2 regions of the Peribacillus sp. 05N428 genome follow, and region 1 is predicted to be linked to the other one. Evidence: predicted binding sites of a transcription regulator. Region 1 holds the regulator's gene; the other holds the start of a gene.
What was found. Region 1 encodes NrdR, which represses ribonucleotide reductase genes. Its sites were predicted from a motif close to AACACNATATATNGTGTT; they were not measured.

Region 1 (4,436 bases):
TCCGAACAATGAATTCAAGAATAGCGATTAACGGATTTGGGAGAATTGGAAGAATGGTTTTCCGAAAAGCCATATTAGACGAGAGTTTGGACATTGTTGCCATAAATGCAAGCTATCCAGCTGAAACTTTAGCACACTTACTAAAATATGATACGATACATGGTAAATTCGACGGTATCATTATAGCTGAAGATGATTCACTAGTAGTGAATGGCCGCCGAGTAAAACTAATAAATAACCGCGATCCAAAGCTATTGCCTTGGAAAGAGATGAACATAGATATTGTAATTGAAGCCACTGGCAAATTCAATGATCGTTCTAAAGCGGCTCTTCATTTAGACGCAGGAGCAAAAAGAGTTATATTATCAGCCCCGGGTAAAAATGAAGACGTTACCATTGTAATGGGAGTGAATCAGGAGGTGCTGGAAATTGACAAGCATTTCGTCATATCCAATGCATCTTGTACAACGAACTGCCTTGGACCAGTTGCAAAAGTGCTTGATGAAAAATTCGGCATAGACAACGGTTTAATGACAACGATACATTCTTATACAAATGATCAAAATAATATCGATAACCCGCACAAAGACTTGAGACGTGCCCGTGCCGCTGCGGAAAGCATGATTCCTACGACTACAGGAGCTGCAAAAGCCATCTCACTAGTGTTGCCGCAATTAAAAGGCAAGCTTCATGGAATGGCGATACGCGTACCGACACCAAACGTATCTTTAGTCGATCTTGTTGTGGATTTAAACCGTGATGTCACGATTGAAGAAGTGAACCAAGCCTTCATCGATGCTTCAGAAAATGAACTCAAAGGAATCATGGAATTCACGATGGAACCTTTAGTTTCCAGTGATTTCAAAACGAATCCACACTCTGCAATCATCGATGGATTGACGACGATGATGATCGGGGACAGGAAAGTGAAGGTCCTTGCTTGGTATGATAATGAGTGGGGTTACTCCAACCGTGTAGTGGACCTTGTAAAATTGGTTGGCTCCGAGTTGAAAAAAATGTCCGAAGTCGAATTATCAGTAAAATAAAATGAAAAACCCGAGCCTGCTAAAATTTTTTAGCGGGCTATTTTTCATGCAGTGATCAATGAATTCCCGCCTGCTTTATGCTGCTGAATAAACCGAAGACGGAATTTGGTCCACATGGGAACCTTCGCTATATCCCCATTACATATAAAGTTTATCTTTCCAAAAATTAAATTTGGAGTTGCAAAAAAAATTCAAACCATATATACTATGAATCGTGAACTTCTTCAAAACGGTTTGCATGATGGCTACTTAAAGGGTTAGGACCTCTTTGGACTAACTTTCCCCCGTGGTAGTTATCAGAACTTATTTTTAAATCATGGTAAGGGGGAAGCTTAATATGGAAACAGCTTACACTATGGAAACAATGGGTAGACATGTCATTTCTGAACTTTGGGGTTGTGACTTTGAAAAACTGAACAATATCGATTTAATTGAAAAGATTTTTGTTGACGCTGCTTTGAAATCAGGTGCAGAGGTACGAGAAGTTGCCTTTCACAAATTTGCTCCACAAGGAGTCAGCGGGGTTGTCATCATTTCTGAATCACACTTAACGATTCACAGTTTTCCAGAACACGGCTATGCGAGCATTGATGTCTATACATGCGGTAACTTGGATCCGAATATTGCGGCAGATTATATTGCAGAAGCTTTGAATGCGCAAACACGTGAAAACATAGAATTACCACGTGGATTAGGTCCTGTACAAATGAAAAAAGCCAATATAAGTGCCCTATAAAAAAATGTATACACAGAGATGCCATGGGTGCATCTCTTTTTTAATGCAATGAATCGGCAGTCTGCTTCACTTTATTGGAGAGGATTGCCTTGTAGCACAATGCCCTTGGCAACGGTGCTTCAACGGCAGAACAAAAAGTGCCTGCTGCCGGAAGTTACACTTTTTACTTGTACTGTCCGTTCCTTTTAATATAAGATTAAGATAGAGAAGTAATTCCTTGGGGAACATTTAGATAGGGGATCCTACATAAAATACGGAGCTGATAATGATGAAATGCCCATCATGTCAATATAACGGAACAAGAGTGCTCGATTCCAGGCCAGTCGATGAAAGTAAATCGATTCGACGACGCCGTGAATGTGAGGCATGTGGTTTTCGATTCACGACATTTGAAAAGGTGGAGGAAACACCGCTTATTGTAGTGAAAAAGGGCGGGACACGTGAAGAGTTCAGTCGTGATAAAATCCTGCGTGGCTTAATCAGGGCTTGCGAAAAACGTCCGGTTCCCTTGAAAGAACTAGAGCAAATTACCAGTTATGTAGAAAAAGAACTACGCAACCAGGGCATATCGGAAGTGAAAAGCGACAGTGTCGGCGAAATGGTAATGGACAAGCTGGCAGAAGTCGATGAGGTTGCCTATGTAAGGTTCGCATCCGTCTATCGACAATTTAAAGATATCAATGTCTTTATTGATGAACTGAAAGATTTAATAAATAAAGAAAGAAAGTAGAGCTGAAGATTCACTTTGGCTCTTTTTTCACTACATCTTTTGAAAGGTTTGAATGGAGATGTCAATGCATTGGCAAGAATTGCTCCCAGCTGATTCATATTTGGTCTCATCTGCGGGGCTGCTTCATGATTATGATCGGAAAATACTTACCCGACTATATCAACCTCTTATTGGACCTATCTGCATTAGCCTATATATGACGTTATGGAGTGAGTTGGAGGAAAACAGGCTATGGTCGGAAACCTCCTCGCATTATCAATTAATGAATACCATCGGCCTTAAGTTAGGTGATATTTACGAAGCACGCCTTTTACTTGAAGGAATCGGCCTGTTGAATGTATATAAGAAATCGAAAAATGAAACGAAGGAATTCATTTATGAGTTAAACCCGCCGCTTTCACCTCAGCAGTTTTTCACGGATGGAATGCTGAATATTTACTTATACAAAAAAATCGGTAAAGCTCAATTCAACCGGTTAAAGAGATTCTTTTGTGATGACCATATCTTAACCGATCAATATGAAGGTGTGACTAAATCTTTTGCGGAAGTATTCTCATCAGATCATTTGGACTCTTTATATGTAACGGATGAAGCGAAAAACGAATGGAAACCGGTGCCTGAACAGCAATACATCGATCGGGCGGAAGGCGTTGAGCCATCGGGGTTTGATGACTTATTCGATTTTGACCTTTTATTTGCCGGGATGAAATCCTCGATCGTGCCGAAAAAGGCTTTTACTCCGAAAATAAAAAGTACGATTGCCAAACTCGCTTTTTTATATGGCATTGATCCGCTGGAAATGCAAAAACTAGTAATGGATGCCGTTTCATTGGATGATGAGATTGATGAGGAATTGCTTAGAAAGGCGGCAAGGGATTGGTACCAGATCGAACGGCAGGCCGATATGCCTTCCCTTGTCAATCGGGTGCAGCCAATTCGTGAACGGACACAAAAAGAAGAACCGAAAACAAAGGAACAAGAGTTAATCCGTCATTTGGAGACGATTTCCCCGAGGGAGCGGCTAATGCAATTGTCTGGCGGTGCAGAGCCGTCAAGCGGTGATTTGAAAGTGGTTGAGGGCGTGATGATCAATCAAAAGCTGAATCCGGGTGTCGTCAATGTCTTGATTGAATATGTCATGCTCAAAACGGATATGAAGTTCACGAAGGGTTATGTGGAAAAGCTGGCAGGCCATTGGGCACGGCTAAAGGTCTCAACAGTCGTCGAGGCGATGGAACTGGCCAAAAATGAACATAGGAAATATCAGGACTGGGCTCAAGGAAGCAGGAATGCTGCGAAGGGCAGCCGGAAAAAGGCGATACGGGAAGAAGTGGTTCCTGAGTGGCTTGAGAAAAAAGAAGAAGCACAGCAGGAGCAGAATGCGGATCAGCCTGAATTGGATGCCCAAAAACGCGAACTTCTGGAGAAATGGAAGCTGTGGAAAGCGGGAGGTGAAATGAACGATGGAAAAGATTAATAGGTCCCTTAATAAATTGGCCAATACAAATCAATTTCAACAGCGTTATGAAAAGCTGAAACAGGAGATTTTTGAAAACGAACAAGTGCGGTTATTCATGAATGCCAACAGCTCGACGGTCACGAAGGAAATGATTGATAAAAACTTGGGGAAGCTTTATGAGTTCACTTCACAGAGCAATAAGTGTGATAAATGTCCGAGCTTGGATGGCTGCATCAATATGATGCAAGGGTATTATCCTAAGTTGGTGGTTCAAGGAAAAGCCCTGAACCTGCATTATGAAGTCTGCCCGAGGAAATTGGCAGAGGATGAAAAGCGGAAACGGGAAAAGCTGATCCGCAGCCTGTATGTACCGAAGGATATTTTAAAGGCGAGCATTGAAGATTTTACCCAAACGGATAATGAAAACAAACGCTTGTCTGTCCTAAGTAAAGCGATGTCGTTCAT
Region 2 (4,436 bases), on a different contig from region 1:
TCGTTTCAAACACCTTGTCAACCAGGATATTTCCTTCTTCAGAGCCATATTCCGTTTCACAGTAGATCAACAGGTCATGCAGACCCATTACACCAAGTCCAACCCGTCGCTCGCCCAGTGCCTGTTTTTTGTTTTCATCCAAGAAATAAGGAGTTGCGTCAATGACATTGTCCTGCATGCGCACACCGACTTCAACTGTCTGCTTAAGTTTCTCGAAATTAACCGTTTTGCTTTCTTTATCAGCCATTTCAGCCAGATTGACAGCCGCAAGGTTACATACTGAATATGGGGCCAATGGCTGTTCTCCACAAGGGTTCGTGGCTACGACCTGTTGACCGTATGCTTTGGCATTCGTCATTTCATTAGCATTATCGATAAAGAAAATACCTGGTTCAGCTGAATATGTTGCACAAATGTTTATTAAGTTCCAAAGCTCTTTAGCCCGGATTTTACGGTAAACACGGACTTTATGGCCCATTTTCTCCCATTCGCGAACATCACCGACATTATGCCATTCTTCATTGTAAATGGCCATTTCTTCGGCATTATAGCTTTCAACATCAGGAAAACGCAATTCATATTCCGCATCTTGTTCAGCCGCTTCCATAAATTCCTTAGTCAGGCAAATAGAGATATTGGCTCCAGTCAGGAAATCCGAATTATGAACACTGTACGTTCCGCCTGTACGGATCTTTTCCTCTGCATCCCTAATGATTTTCTCGCTGAACCCGCCTTGGCCAGGAATCTCCTTATAATTGATGATCCCTTGATACATAGCCGTTTCCTGTTCCGTGTGCGGCGTGAATTTCAATTTATCCGTCGCATATTTCTTGATGGCTTCATCTTTAGTGTTTTCCACTAGGTAACGCAAAATCCTTGGATTTTGCATTTTGGAAATGATGAACTCTGCAATATCGGGATGCCAATCAGCAAGCATGATCATTTGCGCGCCTCGTCTGCTGCCGCCCTGTTCAACAAGATGCGTCAGTTTTGCAATATCGTCAAGCCATGACACTGAACCCGAGGATTTTCCATTTACCCCTTTTGCCAGAGTGTTTCTTGGACGCAGTGTCGATCCGTTCGTACCCACTCCGCCGCCGCGGCTCATGATTTCCATCACTTGTTTCCTATGTTCTGAAATACCTTCACGTGAATCCGGTACGAATGGCATTACATAGCAGTTGAAATAAGTAACATCCGTATTGGAACCTGCACCGTATAATACTCGGCCTGCCGGGACGAAATTAAGGTTCTTTAATTCTTCATAGAATTTATTGAACCATTCCGTTCTTTTTTCTTCCGTGGTTTCCACTGATGCCAATCCCGTTGCATTACGTTTCGCAATTTGTTCATAGTATATTTCAAGCGGCTTTTCGATTATATCCAACGGACGGTTTACAATTCCCGTCTCGACTTCTTCCGGATTATCCAATACGCCACGGAATTCTTCATCCACCAATACCTTGGCTTTTTTGGTTTCCCAATCAATTTCAACGATGTAACCGAGACCCCTTGCCGGGAATTTCGGATCTTCCTTAATCGTCAACACGACGAAATCGCCTGCCGAGAGTGTGATTTTTTCAGTATCCTTAAAAGAATAGCGGTCAAGCATGACTAGACGGGACACTCCCTTATGCGCCATTTTCATATCAGCAGTTACAGGGTGAACCTGGGGAAATAAAGAAATATCCTTATTCAACCTTTCTAGATCAACCTTTAAAGCTTCTTTTATTACAACCGACATAATTCCCTCTCCTTTATATGTTTCATGATCCGTTCTTGCTGCCGCAAAAATCCTTATGTAGCCTTACATGTCCGTTTCGCTTAACAAGTACCCTAAATCTATCATAGCGAAACTCAAAAATCAACATATAGTGTCGCATTAAATATTTCAACTACTATATATTGTGTTTGTTTTGAATAACTTTTAATTTTGTCAAACGTTAAATCAATTAATATAGTTAGCAAAAGGGAGGAAAATGTCGATTTACAATAATTTTTCATCAGATTTCAATTAATTTGGACCTTGCTTTTTCCCCATCCCTTTTAGGGCTTATCCCTGCAAGGGATGTGTTATTCGGTCAAACAAATCTGAAAAAACTTTTTATTATCCACTCTAATTATGCTTCCTCTATCTCATGAAATTCCATTCATCGCTTTCATATTTGCTTTCTGCAATGGCCTTCACTTCCAGCAATTGCTTTTCGGTGAGGACATATGGCTCTAAATCGACCGAAAGTCCTTCGGCAAAACCTTTTTCGAAAGCTTCTTTCGCTTCAGGGATGGTTATCTTTCTCCCGGCAATGTCATTCATGGCCACAGCTTTGTTTTTTAAGTTTTTTTGCATTCTCTCTTTAACCCTGTCATTTGAGAATTTAAATACGCTAAAGAGCTTATCATCATCAAGCTCAAGCAAAATGGACCCGTGCTGAAGGATGACGCCTTTTTGCCTGGTTTGAGCGCTGCCAGCGACCTTCCTGCCCTCAACGACCAGTTCATACCAGCTAGGTGCATCAAAGCAGACGGAAGACCTGGGCGATTTTAAAGCCGCTTTTTCCTGTTCGCTTCGAGGCACGGCAAAATAAGCATCCAATCCAAGATTCCTGAACCCCATCAATATTCCTTCAGAAATGACACGATAAGCTTCAGTAACGGTGGTTGGCATTCCCGGATAGGATTCTGGAACGATTACACTATAAGTCAATTCATGTTCGTGCAGTACCGCTCGTCCTCCTGTCGGCCTGCGAACAAAACCAAGGCCCTGCCTTTTGACCTCTTCCAGATCAATCTCCGCTTCTGCCTTTTGAAAATAACCGATCGACAATGTCGCTGGATCCCAGCCGTAAAAGCGTATGATCGGCGGAATTTCCCCTTTGCTTTGCCAGTTTAACAGGGCTTCGTCCAGCGCCATATTAAAAGCCGGTGAACAATACCCCGAATCTATAAAACCCCATTTTTCTTTAGTCATCCTTACCCCTCGTTTCGATAGACGTTTTTCAATCCCCCACAAAAAACTCACATGTAGTAGTTTAACAGACTTTAACACTCTAAAAAAGAAAGTGCTATCAAGTCATGAAGAATTTGATGAAAATTCTTTTTGATTATTGGGTAAAGCAATTATATAATAAAGATTGTCTGTATTCGTTAAGGTAGAAGGGAGTTTTTATGTTTGGAAATATTATATACACTGCTCATCATCCTAGGAGTGGTTATTGCGTATTCACTTTTTAATTGGTACCGCCAGCGTAAAATCGTTAAAACACTAACACAGGACGAATTTATCGCCAACTACAGAAAAGTGCAGCTAATCGATGTGCGGGAACCGAATGATTTCGAAAATGGTCATATCTTAGGCGCAAGAAACATCCCTATGACTCAAATGAAAACCCGCTTGGTCGAAATTAGGCCGGACAAGCCTGTATATTTGTATGCTCAAAGCGAAATCATCAGCGGCAGAGCTGCAGCCATGCTATACAAAAAGGGCTACAGGGAACTTTTTCACTTAAAGGGCGGTTTCAAGATGTGGACCGGGAAAATCAAAGCAAAGAAATAAGACCCCATCTCGGCATGGGCTCTTTTTAATTCCATAGCTCAAGTAAAAGAAAGTCAACTGTTGGACTTTAATGGAATCTTACATAAACATGAAAAATCCCCGCCGGAAGGCAGGGATTTTTTTCGTGTAAGCTACTAATCTAGGCTTGATAACGCAAAACGGGTTTTCTGGCAGCAAGAGTTTCATCAAGCCGCTTTATAACGGTTGTATGCGGAGCTTCCTGAACGATTTCCGGAGTTTCTTCCGCTTCCTTGGCAATCTGGATCATCGCATCGATGAACGCATCCAGCGTTTCTTTTGACTCGGTTTCAGTCGGTTCAATCATCATTCCTTCTTCCACGTTCAACGGGAAGTAAATGGTTGGAGGATGATACCCGAAATCCAGCAATCTTTTAGCTATATCGAGAGTCCTTACCCCCAATTTCTTTTGCCGGCGTCCGCTTAATACGAATTCATGTTTACAATGACGATTATATGGTAAGTCAAAATAAGGTTCCAACTTGCGCATCATATAATTGGCATTGATGACCGCGTTCTCTGTGACGGCTTTAAGGCCATCAGGACCCATTGAACGGATGTACGTATATGCCCTCACGTTTATTCCGAAATTACCATAATATGGTTTCACCCTACCAATGGATTGCGGACGATCATAATCAAGGACGAATTGCTCACCTTGCTTGACTATAAGAGGTTTAGGCAAGTATGGAATCAAGTCGGACTTCACACCTACAGGACCAGAACCCGGGCCGCCGCCTCCATGCGGGCCTGTGAATGTTTTATGGAGATTTAAATGAACCACATCAAAGCCCATGTCACCCGGTCGTGCTTTTGATAGGACTGCATTCAGATTGGCTCCATCATAATAAAGCTTCCCACCTGC

Region 2: the regulator NrdR is predicted to act here: its motif matches at 1,895-1,912, upstream of AC1DIV_RS06210 (vitamin B12-dependent ribonucleotide reductase).

What each region holds. Positions count from the first base shown of each region.
Region 1 covers NZ_JBFTMS010000003.1:206,931-211,366, forward strand. Annotated here, with positions in the region: gene AC1DIV_RS04300 (glyceraldehyde-3-phosphate dehydrogenase) at 9-1,046, shown strand; gene speD (adenosylmethionine decarboxylase) at 1,402-1,782, shown strand; gene nrdR (transcriptional regulator NrdR) at 2,051-2,512, shown strand; gene AC1DIV_RS04315 (replication initiation and membrane attachment family protein) at 2,577-3,989, shown strand; gene dnaI (primosomal protein DnaI) at 3,976-4,436, shown strand, end outside.
Region 2 covers NZ_JBFTMS010000004.1:239,366-243,801, reverse strand. Annotated here, with positions in the region: gene AC1DIV_RS06210 (vitamin B12-dependent ribonucleotide reductase) at 1-1,744, opposite strand, end outside; gene AC1DIV_RS06205 (lipoate--protein ligase family protein) at 2,132-2,968, opposite strand; gene AC1DIV_RS06200 (rhodanese-like domain-containing protein) at 3,170-3,553, shown strand; gene gcvPB (aminomethyl-transferring glycine dehydrogenase subunit GcvPB) at 3,693-4,436, opposite strand, start outside.